3 regions of the Pseudomonas sp. GL_091 genome follow, and region 3 is predicted to be linked to each of the others. Evidence: predicted binding sites of a transcription regulator. Region 3 holds the regulator's gene; each other region holds the start of a gene.
What was found. Region 3 encodes sigma-54, which starts transcription at its own class of promoters, with help from an activator protein. Its sites were predicted from a motif close to ANTGGCATNNANNTTGCTNT; they were not measured.

Region 1 (4,188 bases), 590 kb from region 3:
TACCGTTCAGGGCCGAGGCGTAGACGACTTTGAAGTCCAGCTGTTCTTCGGTAGCACCCAGGTTGTCGAACAGGTCGAAGATCTGGTCCAGAACCCAGTCCGGACGCGCGCCTGGACGGTCAACCTTGTTGATGACCACGATTGGACGCAGGCCGGCTTCGAAAGCCTTCTTGGTCACGAAACGGGTTTGCGGCATAGGGCCGTCTTGAGCGTCAACCAGCAGCAGAACGGAGTCGACCATCGACATTACACGTTCAACTTCGCCGCCGAAGTCGGCGTGGCCCGGGGTGTCCACGATGTTGATGTGGTAGCCGTTCCAGTTGATGGCGGTGTTTTTCGCCAGAATGGTAATACCGCGCTCTTTTTCCTGGTCGTTGGAGTCCATCACGCGCTCGTCGTTGAGCTCGTTGCGCTCCAGGGTGCCGGATTGACGCAGGAGTTTGTCTACCAGGGTGGTCTTACCATGGTCAACGTGGGCAATGATGGCGATGTTGCGTAGATTTTCGATCACTTGTGTATCTCGATCAGAGGATTCGGTGTGCTGACAAGTCTTGGCAGCGATTAACAGTAGCGTCCGTGAAAGCCGTTACAGCTTGACGGTGGCATCGGGGGGCCGGTGACGCAGGCCACAGGCAAACAGCCCCGGGCACTTAGCTCGGTCGATAAACGCGCACATTGGCATGCCCCTCACTGAGCAAATGGTGGGCATGCAGGCGACTCATCACGCCTTTGTCGCAATACAGCAGGTACTGGCGAGTAGGGTCCAGTTCCTTGAAACGAGCGTTCACTGCATAAAACGGCATCGTTTGTACCTCGATGCCAGCAAGTTCCAGCGGGTCATCTTCAGCGGCATCCGGGTGACGGATGTCGATGACGATCTGACCGGCCAGCGCTTCGCTGACTTCTTCAATCTGCAAGTCCTGGCCCAGTTCATCGATCACGCGATCGATCGGCACCAGTTTGGCGTTTTCGAGCGCACGCTCGAGTACCGCCATATCGAATTCTTTCTCTTCATGCTCGACGCGATAGCGCTTGGCCGCGGTCTTCGGATTGACCGAGATGACCCCGCAGTACTCCGGCATGTGCCGGGCGAAATCGGCGGTGCCGATTTCGTTGGCCAGGTCGATGATGTCCTGCTTGTGGCTGGCGATCAGCGGACGCAAGACCAGCTTGTCGGTCACGCAATCGATCACTGACAGGTTCGGCAACGTCTGGCTCGACACCTGGGAGATCGCCTCACCGGTGACCAGCGCCTCGATGTGCAGTCGATCGGCAATTTGGGAGGAAGCGCGCAACATCATACGCTTCAATACTACGCCCATATGACTGTTATCGACTTTGCCGAGAATTTCGCCCAGCACTTCTTCGAATGGCACACTGACAAATAGCACGCGTTGGGAGCTGCCGTACTTCTTCCAGATGAAATGCGCGACTTCCATGACGCCCAGTTCGTGGGCACGTCCGCCCAGATTGAAGAAGCAGAAATGCGCCATCAGGCCGCGGCGCATGATCTGGTAGGCCGCCACGGTGGAGTCGAAACCTCCGGACATCAGCACCAGCGTCTGTTCCAGCGCGCCCAGCGGATATCCGCCGATGCCGTTGTGCTGGCTGTGGATCACGAACAACCGTTGGTCGCGAACTTCGATCCGTACTTCGATTTCAGGCTTTTTCAGGTCGATCCCGGCGGCACCACACTGACGGCGCAACTGGCTGCCGACATATTTTTCGATATCGATCGAGCTGAACGGGTGCTTACCGGCGCGTTTGCAACGCACCGAGAAAATCTTGCCAGCCAGTGCATCACCGTAGTGCTGCTTGCACTTTTCAACGATGTCGTCGAAGTCGCCCAGCGGGTATTCATCGATCTGCAGGAAATGCGCGATGCCCGGCATGCAGCTCAGGCGCTCGCCCATCTCCTTCAAGGCCTTGGGGTCGCTGACGCGGGTTTCCAGCTCGAGGTTGTCCCACACGCCGTTCACCACCACGGCCGGGTCCAGATCGCGGAGCACGGCACGGATGTTCTTGGCCAATTGACGGATGAAACGCATCCGTACCGGGCGGCTCTTGATGGTGATCTCGGGGAAGACTTTTACGATTAATTTCATGGAAACAGCGCGCGCATGGCCTGCCGAAAAAGGGGGGCGCGGATTATAGCGGAAATTGCTCAAGGTTTAACCAGTTAATGTGCAGAAGGTTTCGTGCGCACCAAAACAGGTCATTTATTGAAATGAACGCCACATTGTAGGGCGTGATTTTCCGCTTTAAGGTACTTTTCCGCCTGACAGGCGTGAAATTGGGGCAAAAAACCCATGGTGGGGCACTGGCATGCAATTTGCTCCCTTGTGAGGCAGGTTGCCTTGGCAGAGTATTCGCGCCGGCATCACCCACATTTAAGGGCATCCATTACTAGCCCGAAGCCACCCGGAGGACACTATGTCGAAGTCGGTTCAACTCATCAAAGATCATGACGTCAAGTGGATTGATCTGCGCTTCACGGACACCAAAGGCACTCAGCACCACGTGACCATGCCGGCTCGCGATGCGCTGGATGACGACTTCTTCGAAGTCGGCAAAATGTTCGACGGTTCCTCCATCGCTGGCTGGAAAGGCATCGAAGCCTCCGACATGATCCTGATGCCGGACGACTCCACCGCTGTTCTGGATCCGTTCACCGAAGAACCGACCCTGATCCTGGTCTGCGACATCATCGAGCCTTCGAGCATGCAAGGCTACGATCGCGACCCACGTGCGATCGCCAAGCGCGCCGAAGAGTACCTGAAGGCCACCGCTATCGGTGACACTGTGTACGCCGGTCCAGAGCCAGAGTTCTTCATCTTCGACCAGGTGAAGTTCAAGTCCGACATTTCCGGCTCCATGTTCAAGATCTACTCTGAACAAGGTTCGTGGATGTCCGACCAGGACATCGAAGGCGGCAACAAAGGCCACCGCCCAGGCGTCAAAGGCGGTTACTTCCCGGTTCCACCGTTCGACCACGACCACGAAATCCGTACCTCCATGTGCAACGCGCTGGAAGAAATGGGCCTGACCGTCGAAGTTCACCACCACGAAGTGGCGACTGCCGGCCAGAACGAAATCGGCGTCAAGTTCAACACCCTGGTGAAGAAAGCCGACGAAACCCAAACCCTGAAGTATGTCGTGCACAACGTAGCCGATGCCTACGGCCGCACCGCGACCTTCATGCCTAAGCCTCTGTACGGCGACAACGGCTCGGGTATGCACGTACACATGTCCATCTGGAAAGATGGCAAGAACACCTTCGCAGGCGAAGGCTATGCCGGCCTGTCCGATACCGCCCTGTACTTCATCGGCGGCATCATCAAGCACGGTAAGGCCCTGAACGGCTTCACCAACCCGGCGACCAACTCCTACAAGCGTCTGGTTCCAGGCTTCGAAGCTCCAGTGATGCTGGCCTACTCGGCTCGCAACCGTTCCGCTTCGATCCGTATTCCTTACGTGTCGAGCCCGAAAGCCCGCCGTATCGAAGCACGCTTCCCGGATCCAGCTGCCAACCCGTACCTGTGCTTCGCCGCACTGCTGATGGCTGGCCTGGACGGCATCCAGAACAAGATCCACCCTGGCGACGCAGCTGACAAAAACCTGTACGACCTGCCGCCTGAAGAGGCCAAAGAGATCCCACAAGTTTGCGGCAGCCTGAAAGAAGCCCTGGAAGAGCTGGACAAAGGTCGTGCGTTCCTGACCAAAGGCGGCGTTTTCAGCGACGACTTCATCGACGCTTACATCGCCCTGAAAAGCGAAGAAGAAATCAAGGTACGTACCTTCGTACACCCACTGGAATACGAGCTGTACTACAGCTGCTGATCCGGTAGCGCCGCAACACGCGGCGTGACAAAAAGAGGCCTCCTTCGGGAGGCCTTTTTTGTGGGCAACTTCCGACAATGAAACCCGACATCTCCTCGGGCACACACAGTATCGTCCGGCATCAACCAACTTGAATGACTCGTAGCCTGCTCACTACCTGCAATCAATGGATGGAATGATGAAAACTTTCCCACTCAAGACGCTACTGGCCGCTCTCACCGCCCTCGCCCTTCTAGGCTGCACCACAAAACCCCCATCGGCAGAAATCAAACGGGAAATCCTGCTTCAAAGCAGCAAGTCGTGGGATAGCACACCTTACATTCGCTACCCGGATGCCGCGCCCGAGCT
Region 2 (4,188 bases), 730 kb from region 3:
GGGATTTCGTTCTTGTTATGTACTGCTATGGACCTAGAAATACCCCAAGGATTGCACTGTTGCAGCAGGTGCTCGGCGTCAAGCGTAGGAAAATTACTCGATAATCGTAAAGTTTTCGTTACGAGTGGCTGCTTGTTGCGTACTGGCTGAGATTTTCGGGTTTGAAAAGCGCCTTTCCTGTCACATAATCTTGACGACTATCTGAGCGTCCACGCAGAAAAATCCCTGCCATTGGCCTCGTCCTTCACTGTTTGGGCCTTTTTTATGCGTATCAAAGTCCACTGCCAGAACCGCATCGGCATCCTGCGCGACATTCTCAACCTGTTGGTGGAGTACGGGATCAACGTGGCCCGCGGTGAAGTGGGGGGTGAGCATGGCAACGCCATCTACCTGCATTGCCCGAACCTGATCAACATTCAGTTCCAGGCCTTGCGTCCGAAATTCGAAGCGATTGCCGGAGTGTTTGGCGTCAAGCGTGTAGGGCTGATGCCCAGCGAGCGTCGGCACATGGAGCTCAATGCACTGCTCGGTGCGCTGGAATTTCCGGTGCTGTCGATCGACATGGGCGGTTCCATCGTCGCGGCCAACCGGGCAGCGGCGCAGTTGCTCGGGGTGCGGGTCGACGAGGTGCCGGGGATTCCCCTGTCGCGCTACGCCGAAGATTTCGATTTGCCGGAACTGGTGCGCGCCAACAAGTCGCGGATCAACGGGTTGCGAGTCAAGGTCAAGGGTGATGTGTTCCTGGCCGACATCGCGCCCTTGCAATCGGAGCATGACGATAGCGAGGCCATGGCCGGTGCGGTGCTGACGTTGCATCGCGCCGACCGGGTGGGCGAACGCATCTACAACGTGCGCAAGCAGGAATTGCGTGGCTTCGACAGCATCTTCCAAAGCTCGAAAGTCATGGCAGCGGTGGTGCGCGAAGCACGACGCATGGCGCCGCTGGATGCGCCGCTATTGATAGAAGGGGAAACCGGCACCGGCAAAGAGTTGCTGGCGCGGGCCTGCCATCTGGCCAGTCCTCGTGGGCAGTCGCCGTTGATGGCGCTCAATTGCGCGGGTCTTCCGGAGTCCATGGCTGAGACGGAATTGTTCGGTTACGGCCCGGGTGCCTTTGAGGGGGCGCGGGCCGAAGGCAAGCTCGGGCTGCTGGAGTTGACGGCGGGCGGCACGCTGTTTCTCGATGGCGTTGGCGAAATGAGCCCGCGCTTGCAAGTGAAATTGCTGCGCTTTTTACAGGACGGTTGCTTCCGTCGTGTGGGCAGTGATGAAGAGGTCTACCTCGACGTGCGAGTGATCTGCGCGACCCAGGTCGACCTGTCCGAGTTGTGCGCTCGCGGCGAGTTCCGCCAGGACCTCTATCACCGCTTGAATGTGTTGTCGCTGCACATCCCGCCGTTGCGCGAATGCCTCGACGGCTTGACGCCGCTGGTGGAGCACTTCCTCGATCAGGCCAGCCGGCAGATCGGTTGCTCGCTGCCCAAGCTCGCCCCGGCGGCCATGGAGCGGCTGAGTCATTACCATTGGCCGGGCAACGTGCGGCAACTGGAGAACGTACTGTTCCAGGCGGTTTCCCTGTGCGACGGCGGCACGGTCAAGGCTGAGCACATTCGCCTGCCGGATTATGGTGTGCGTCAGCCCCTTGGCGATTTTTCGCTGGAGGGAGGGTTGGACGAGATCGTCGGGCGTTTCGAGAAGGCGGTGCTGGAGCGGCTGTATTCCGAGCATCCGAGCAGTCGGCAACTGGGCAAGCGGCTCGGGGTTTCGCATACCACCATTGCCAACAAGTTGCGTGAATATGAGGTTGGCAAGGAGCCTGGCACCTGAGTCAGGCCCTTGTGGCGAGGGAGCTTGCTCCCGTTCGGGCGCGAAGCGGCCGCAATACTGTCATTGCGATTCACCTGGTACACCTGATGGGGTTGCTGCGCAACCCAGCGGGAGCAAGCTCCCTCGCCACAAAGGCAGAGGTCGGTCATTGCCACCCACCGGCATGACACCGCCGGTTTTTCGTCTCTGATACAAATCACAAATCCCCTCTGAGTCCCCCAAGTCCCCTGTTTGCCGGGCCTCGCGCCGCCAAAAACAAGTTGGTCTGCAAATTGCTTGTGGCTCAGCAGTACAGCAGTGGGCGGCAAACGTCCGGCAGGCAGAGGAAAGAGTGTGGACAAGTACCTTTATGTGGCAATGACCGGCGCCAGCCAGAATGCACTGGCGCAAAAGGCACATGCCAACAACCTCGCGAACATCTCCACCAACGGCTTCCAGAAAGACCTGGAGCAGGCCCGTTCGATGCCGGTGTTCGGTGACAGCTTTCCGGCGCGTGCGTTTGCCATGTCCGAACGCCCGGCCACGGATTTTTCCCCTGGCTCACTGGTGGAAACCGGTCGCGACCTCGACGTTGCCGTGCAAGGCAACGGCTGGATTGCCGTACAGACACCCGATGGCGGTGAAAGCTACGTGCGCACCGGCAGTCTGAACGTTGACGCCCTGGGCGTGCTGCGCGCCGGCAACGGCATGCCGGTCATGGGCAATGGCGGGCCGATTGCCGTGCCGCCTGAACAGCAGATCGAAGTCGGCGAGGACGGCACCATCAGCATCCGCGCGATGGGCGAAGGTCCCCGGGTGATGGCTGAAGTCGACCGCATCAAGCTGGTCAACCCGGACCTCAAGAACATGACCAAGGGCCTGGATGGTTCCATCCACACCAAGGACGGCGCGCCTGCGCAGGCCGATGCCGGCGTCAAACTGGTGTCCGGGTTCCTCGAGTCGAGCAACGTCAATGCCGTGGAAGAGATGACCTCGGTTCTGGCTTTGTCCAAGCAGTTCGAGCTGCACATCAAGATGATGAACACCGCCAAAGACGATGACCAGGCCATGGCTCGGGTCTTGCAGATCAGCTAATTACCAGAACGTCGCGCCGTAAAACAGGCGCACGAGGAGAATCGAATGCTTCCGGCTCTATGGGTTGCCAAGACAGGTCTGTCCGCCCAGGACACCAACCTGACCACCATTTCCAACAACCTGGCCAACGTGTCGACCACGGGTTTCAAACGTGACCGCGCCGAGTTCCAGGACCTGCTCTACCAGATCAAGCGTCAGCCAGGCGCCCAGTCGACCCAGGACAGCGAACTGCCGTCGGGTCTGCAACTGGGTACCGGTGTGCGCATCGTCGGCACCCAGAAAAACTTCACCGCCGGCAGCCTGCAAACCACCGAGCAGCCACTGGACATGGCCATCGACGGTCGCGGTTTCTTCCAGATCCTGCAACCGGACGGCACCACGTCCTACACCCGTGACGGTACGTTCCACCTGGACTCCAATGGCCAGATCGTCAACGCCAGCGGCTTTGCCCTGGAGCCGGCGATTGTCATTCCGAACGACGCGCAGACCTTCACGGTCGGTCGCGACGGCACCGTGTCCATCACCGTTGCCGGCAACCCGGCGGCCCAGGTGATCGGCAACCTGCAAACCGCCGACTTCATCAACCCGGCCGGCCTGCAGGCAGTGGGCAACAACCTGTTCCTGGAAACCGCCGCCAGTGGTGCGCCGCAAGTCGGCACTCCGGGCCTGAACGGTTTCGGCACCACGCTGCAGAACACCCTGGAAACGTCCAACGTCAGCACCGTTGAGGAGATGGTCAACATGATCACCACCCAGCGCGCCTACGAGATGAACTCCAAGGTGATCTCCACCGCCGACCAGATGCTCTCGTTCGTAACGCAGAATCTGTAATCAAGTCTATGTGCGGCCATGAGGCTGCCTGCAACACCGTGAGGTAGGGTCATGAATCGCTATGTATCTGTTCTGGCACTGAGTGGGATCACCGCGCTCGCAGGTTGCGTGCCTGCGACGCCCAAGCCTAATGACCCTTACTACGCTCCGGTGTTGCCGCGCACGCCGTTGCCGGCGGCGGCGAACAACGGTTCGATCTATCAGGCCGGTTTCGAGCAGAACCTCTACGGCGACCGCAAGGCGTTCCGGATCGGTGACATCATCACCATCACCCTGAACGAAAAGACCCAGGCCAGCAAAAATGCCAACTCGCAAATTGGCAAGAACAGCAAGACCAGCATCGGCCTGACCTCGCTGTTCGGCTCCACCCCCAACACCAACAATCCGTTTGGCAGTGGTGACCTGAGCCTGGACGCCAGCTATGAAGGCGACCGCGCGACCAAGGGTGACAGCAAG
Region 3 (4,188 bases):
CTGGCGGTGTATCGACTGGCAAGGGAATGAAGGCGTATTTGAAAGAAAGCAGGATACACCTGCTATCGAACGTAAGAGGACAGTATGAGGCTCGTTAAAACCCTCCCGATTTTGCTCAGTCTGGGCGCAGCACTGGGAAGCGTGAGCGCCTGGGCTCTGCCGGAAGATCAACAGCAGCCTATCCGCATTCAGGCCGACGATGCCCAACTGGACGACAAGCAAGGTATTGCTACCTATAAGGGTGACGTGATCATCACCCAAGGCTCGATGAAGGTGACAGGCAACACCGTTACCATCACCCGCACCCCGACTGGCGACATCGACGTAGTGACCTCGGTGGGCAACCTGGCGTACTTCGAGCAATTGCAAACGGCTGGCGATACCAAGCCTGTTCAGGGCTGGGGCGTGACGATCCAGTATCACGCCGCGCAAAATCGCGTCGTACTGATCGACAAGGCCAAAGTTGTCGACAAGGACAACAACGTCACCCAAGGCGAAAAAATCGTCTACGACACGGTCAAGAAGCTCGCCAGCGCCGGTCGCGCCACGGGCAGCAAGGTCACCGAGGCGCGTCCGCGCATCGACATGGTGATCCAGCCGAAAAAGAAAACCGACGAGCAAAAGGCCCAGTAATGGCAACTCTGAAAGCTCAGCATCTGGCCAAGAGCTACAAGAGCCGCCAGGTCGTGCGCGACGTCAGCCTGTCCATCGACAGCGGCCAGATCGTCGGCCTGCTTGGCCCAAACGGCGCCGGCAAGACCACCTGCTTCTACATGATCGTCGGCCTGGTGCAAGCCGACCAGGGCCGCGTCCTGATCGATGACCTGGACGTCAGCCACCAGCCAATGCACGGTCGCGCAAAGGCCGGTATCGGCTACCTGCCGCAAGAAGCATCGATCTTCCGCAAACTGTCGGTGGCCGACAACATCATGGCCATCCTCGAGACCCGCAAGGAACTCGACAAGGCCGGTCGTCGCAAGGAGCTGGAAAGCCTGCTGCAGGAATTCCACATCAGCCACATCCGCGACAACCTCGGCATGAGCCTGTCCGGTGGCGAGCGCCGTCGCGTGGAAATCGCCCGCGCCCTGGCCACCAACCCGAAATTCATCCTCCTCGACGAACCCTTCGCCGGCGTGGACCCAATTTCGGTCGGCGACATCAAGCAGATCATTCACCACCTCAAGGCCAAAGGCATTGGCGTGCTGATCACCGACCACAACGTCCGTGAAACCCTGGATATCTGTGAAACCGCCTATATCGTCAACGACGGTCAACTGATCGCCGAAGGCGACGCTGAAACCATCCTGGCCAACGACCTGGTGAAGGAAGTGTACCTGGGCCACGAATTCCGCTTGTAAGACACCGAGGTGCCAGAGCAGTCGACGAGCGCTTGTCTCGATAAAAAATCAACTCTTTTTTATTGTTAAAGCGCTCTAGGCAAACACGACACTTCAAAGATGTTCGGGAGCCAGCTGGAGCATCCTGTCAACAAAACTTTGCAGATTTTTATTGTTACAGCGCTCTAGGCAAACACGACGCTTCAAAGATGTTCGGGAGGCCAGCCGGAGTAACCTGTCAACAAAACTTTGCAGGTTTTTATTGTTACAGCGCTCTAGGCAAACACTTCAGTTTCAGGCATATAATTTGCTTATGATTGGCGCCCCGGCGCCCTGTAGTGGATGGCGCATGTGCGCCGGCGAATAAGGTGTTAAGCCCCTGCCATGAAACCATCGCTAGTCTTGAGAATGGGCCAGCAGCTGACGATGACACCGCAGCTGCAACAGGCCATCCGCCTGCTCCAATTGTCGACCCTGGACCTGCAACAGGAAATCCAGGAGGCCCTGGAGTCCAATCCGATGCTCGAACGCCAGGAAGAAGGCGACGACTTCGACAATTCCGACCCCTTGGCCGACAACGCCGAACAAAAGCCCAACACTGAAATCCAGGAGCCCTCCTACCAGGAAAGCGCCCCGACGGTTGATAACCTCGATGAAGGTGACTGGAACGAGCGCATCCCCAACGAACTTCCCGTCGACACCGCGTGGGAGGACGTTTACCAGACCAGCGCCAGCAGCCTGCCCAGCAATGATGATGACGAGTGGGACTTCACCACCCGCACCTCGGCCGGCGAAAGCCTGCAGAGCCACTTGCTGTGGCAACTGAACCTGGCCCCGATGTCCGACACCGATCGCCTGATCGCCGTGACCCTGATCGACTGCATCAACAATCAGGGCTACCTGGACGAAACCCTCGAGGAAATCCTCGAAGCCTTCGACCCGGAGCTGGACATCGAACTGGACGAAATCGAGGCCGTCCTGCACCGCATCCAGCAGTTCGAGCCCGCCGGCATCGGCGCCCGCAACCTGGGCGAATGCCTGCTGCTGCAATTGCGCCAGTTGCCTGCCAAGACCCCTTGGCTGGCCGAGGCCAAGCGCCTGGTCACCGATTATATCGACCTGCTTGGCAGCCGCGACTACAGCCAGTTGATGCGCCGCATGAAGCTCAAGGAAGATGAACTGCGCCAGGTCATCGAGCTGGTCCAGAGCCTCAACCCGCGCCCGGGCTCGCAGATCGAGTCCACCGAAGCCGAGTACGTCGTTCCTGACGTCATCGTGCGCAAGGACAACGAGCGCTGGCTGGTGGAGCTGAATCAGGAGTCGGTGCCACGGCTGCGGGTCAACGCCCAGTACGCCGGTTTCGTGCGCCGCGCCGACACCAGCGCCGACAACACCTTCATGCGCAATCAGTTGCAGGAGGCCCGCTGGTTCATCAAGAGCCTGCAAAGCCGCAATGAAACCCTGATGAAGGTTGCCACCCAGATCGTCGAGCATCAACGCGGCTTTCTGGAGTACGGCGACGAAGCCATGAAGCCGCTGGTCCTGCATGACATCGCCGAGGCGGTCGGCATGCATGAGTCGACGATTTCACGGGTGACCACCCAGAAGTTCATGCACACCCCCCGGGGCATTTACGAACTGAAGTACTTTTTCTCCAGTCACGTAAGCACCTCCGAAGGCGGCGAATGCTCGTCCACGGCGATCCGGGCGATCATCAAAAAACTGGTTGCCGCGGAAAATCAGAAAAAGCCGTTGAGTGACAGCAAGATCGCTGGTTTACTGGAGGCACAAGGCATTCAGGTGGCTCGCCGCACCGTCGCCAAGTACCGCGAATCCCTCGGGATCGCGCCTTCGAGCGAACGCAAGCGGTTGATGTAGAGCCACGCCACAGCGTTCCAGTGGTAGATCATCTGATCTACCGCTTTATGCACTGGCAACGAAGGAGAAGCTGTATGCAAGTCAACATCAGTGGACACCAACTGGAAGTGACCGAACCTCTTCGCACCTACATCGGCGAAAAACTCGAACGATTGGAGCGACATTTCGACAAGATCACTAATGTGCAGGTCACGATGACCGTCGAAAAGCTGAAGCAGAAAATCGAAGCCACGCTGCATATTCCCGGGAATGAAGTGGTCGCAAACGCGGAACATACTGATATGTACGCCGCGATCGACGCACTCACCGACAAGCTGGATAAACAACTCAAAAAGCATAAGGAAAAGACCCAGAGCCTCCTCCAGGGCGCAACCGGTCGTTAACACTCCCAACCCATGATCCGACTTGAAAGTATCCTGACCCCCGGCCGTTCCCTGGTGAACGTGCCGGGAGGCAGTAAAAAGAAAGCCCTCGAACAAATTGCCAATCTGATCGCCCGCGAAGTGCCGGCCCTGGAGATGCAAGATGTCTTCGAGGCACTGATTGCCCGTGAAAAACTCGGCTCCACCGGTTTTGGCAATGGCATCGCTATTCCACATTGCCGTCTCAAAGGCTGTGTTTCGCCCATCAGTGCATTGATGCACCTGGACGCCCCTATCGATTTCGACGCCATCGACGGCGCGCCGGTTGACCTGCTGTTCGTACTGCTGGTCCCGGAAGCCGCCACCGATGCGCACCTTGAGCTGCTGCGACAGATCGCCAGCATGCTCGACCGCAAGGAAGTACGTGAAAAACTGCGTAATGCTGCAAGCAACGAAGCCCTGTATCAGGTTGTCCTGAACGAGCAAAACGGTCAGTAATCATGCGCTTGATCATCGTCAGTGGCCGTTCCGGCTCAGGTAAAAGTACCGCCCTCAACGTTCTTGAGGACAACGGCTACTACTGCATCGACAACCTGCCTGCCGGCCTGCTG

Region 1: the regulator sigma-54 is predicted to act here: its motif matches at 2,320-2,339, upstream of glnA (glutamate--ammonia ligase).
Region 2: the regulator sigma-54 is predicted to act here: its motif matches at 2,087-2,106, upstream of AC3ITY_RS07545 (flagellar basal body rod protein FlgF).

Annotation. Positions count from the first base shown of each region.
Region 1 covers NZ_CM174451.1:329,276-333,463, reverse strand. Annotated here, with positions in the region: gene typA (translational GTPase TypA) at 1-511, opposite strand, end outside; gene thiI (tRNA uracil 4-sulfurtransferase ThiI) at 651-2,105, opposite strand; gene glnA (glutamate--ammonia ligase) at 2,434-3,840, shown strand; gene AC3ITY_RS01535 (cupin domain-containing protein) at 4,019-4,188, shown strand, end outside.
Region 2 covers NZ_CM174451.1:1,650,944-1,655,131, forward strand. Annotated here, with positions in the region: gene AC3ITY_RS07540 (sigma-54-dependent transcriptional regulator) at 265-1,827, shown strand; gene AC3ITY_RS07545 (flagellar basal body rod protein FlgF) at 2,161-2,901, shown strand; gene flgG (flagellar basal-body rod protein FlgG) at 2,947-3,732, shown strand; gene flgH (flagellar basal body L-ring protein FlgH) at 3,784-4,188, shown strand, end outside.
Region 3 covers NZ_CM174451.1:921,999-926,186, reverse strand. Annotated here, with positions in the region: gene lptC (LPS export ABC transporter periplasmic protein LptC) at 1-98, shown strand, start outside; gene lptA (lipopolysaccharide transport periplasmic protein LptA) at 85-633, shown strand; gene lptB (LPS export ABC transporter ATP-binding protein) at 633-1,358, shown strand; gene AC3ITY_RS04125 (RNA polymerase factor sigma-54) at 1,722-3,215, shown strand; gene hpf (ribosome hibernation-promoting factor, HPF/YfiA family) at 3,290-3,598, shown strand; gene ptsN (PTS IIA-like nitrogen regulatory protein PtsN) at 3,611-4,075, shown strand; gene rapZ (RNase adapter RapZ) at 4,078-4,188, shown strand, end outside.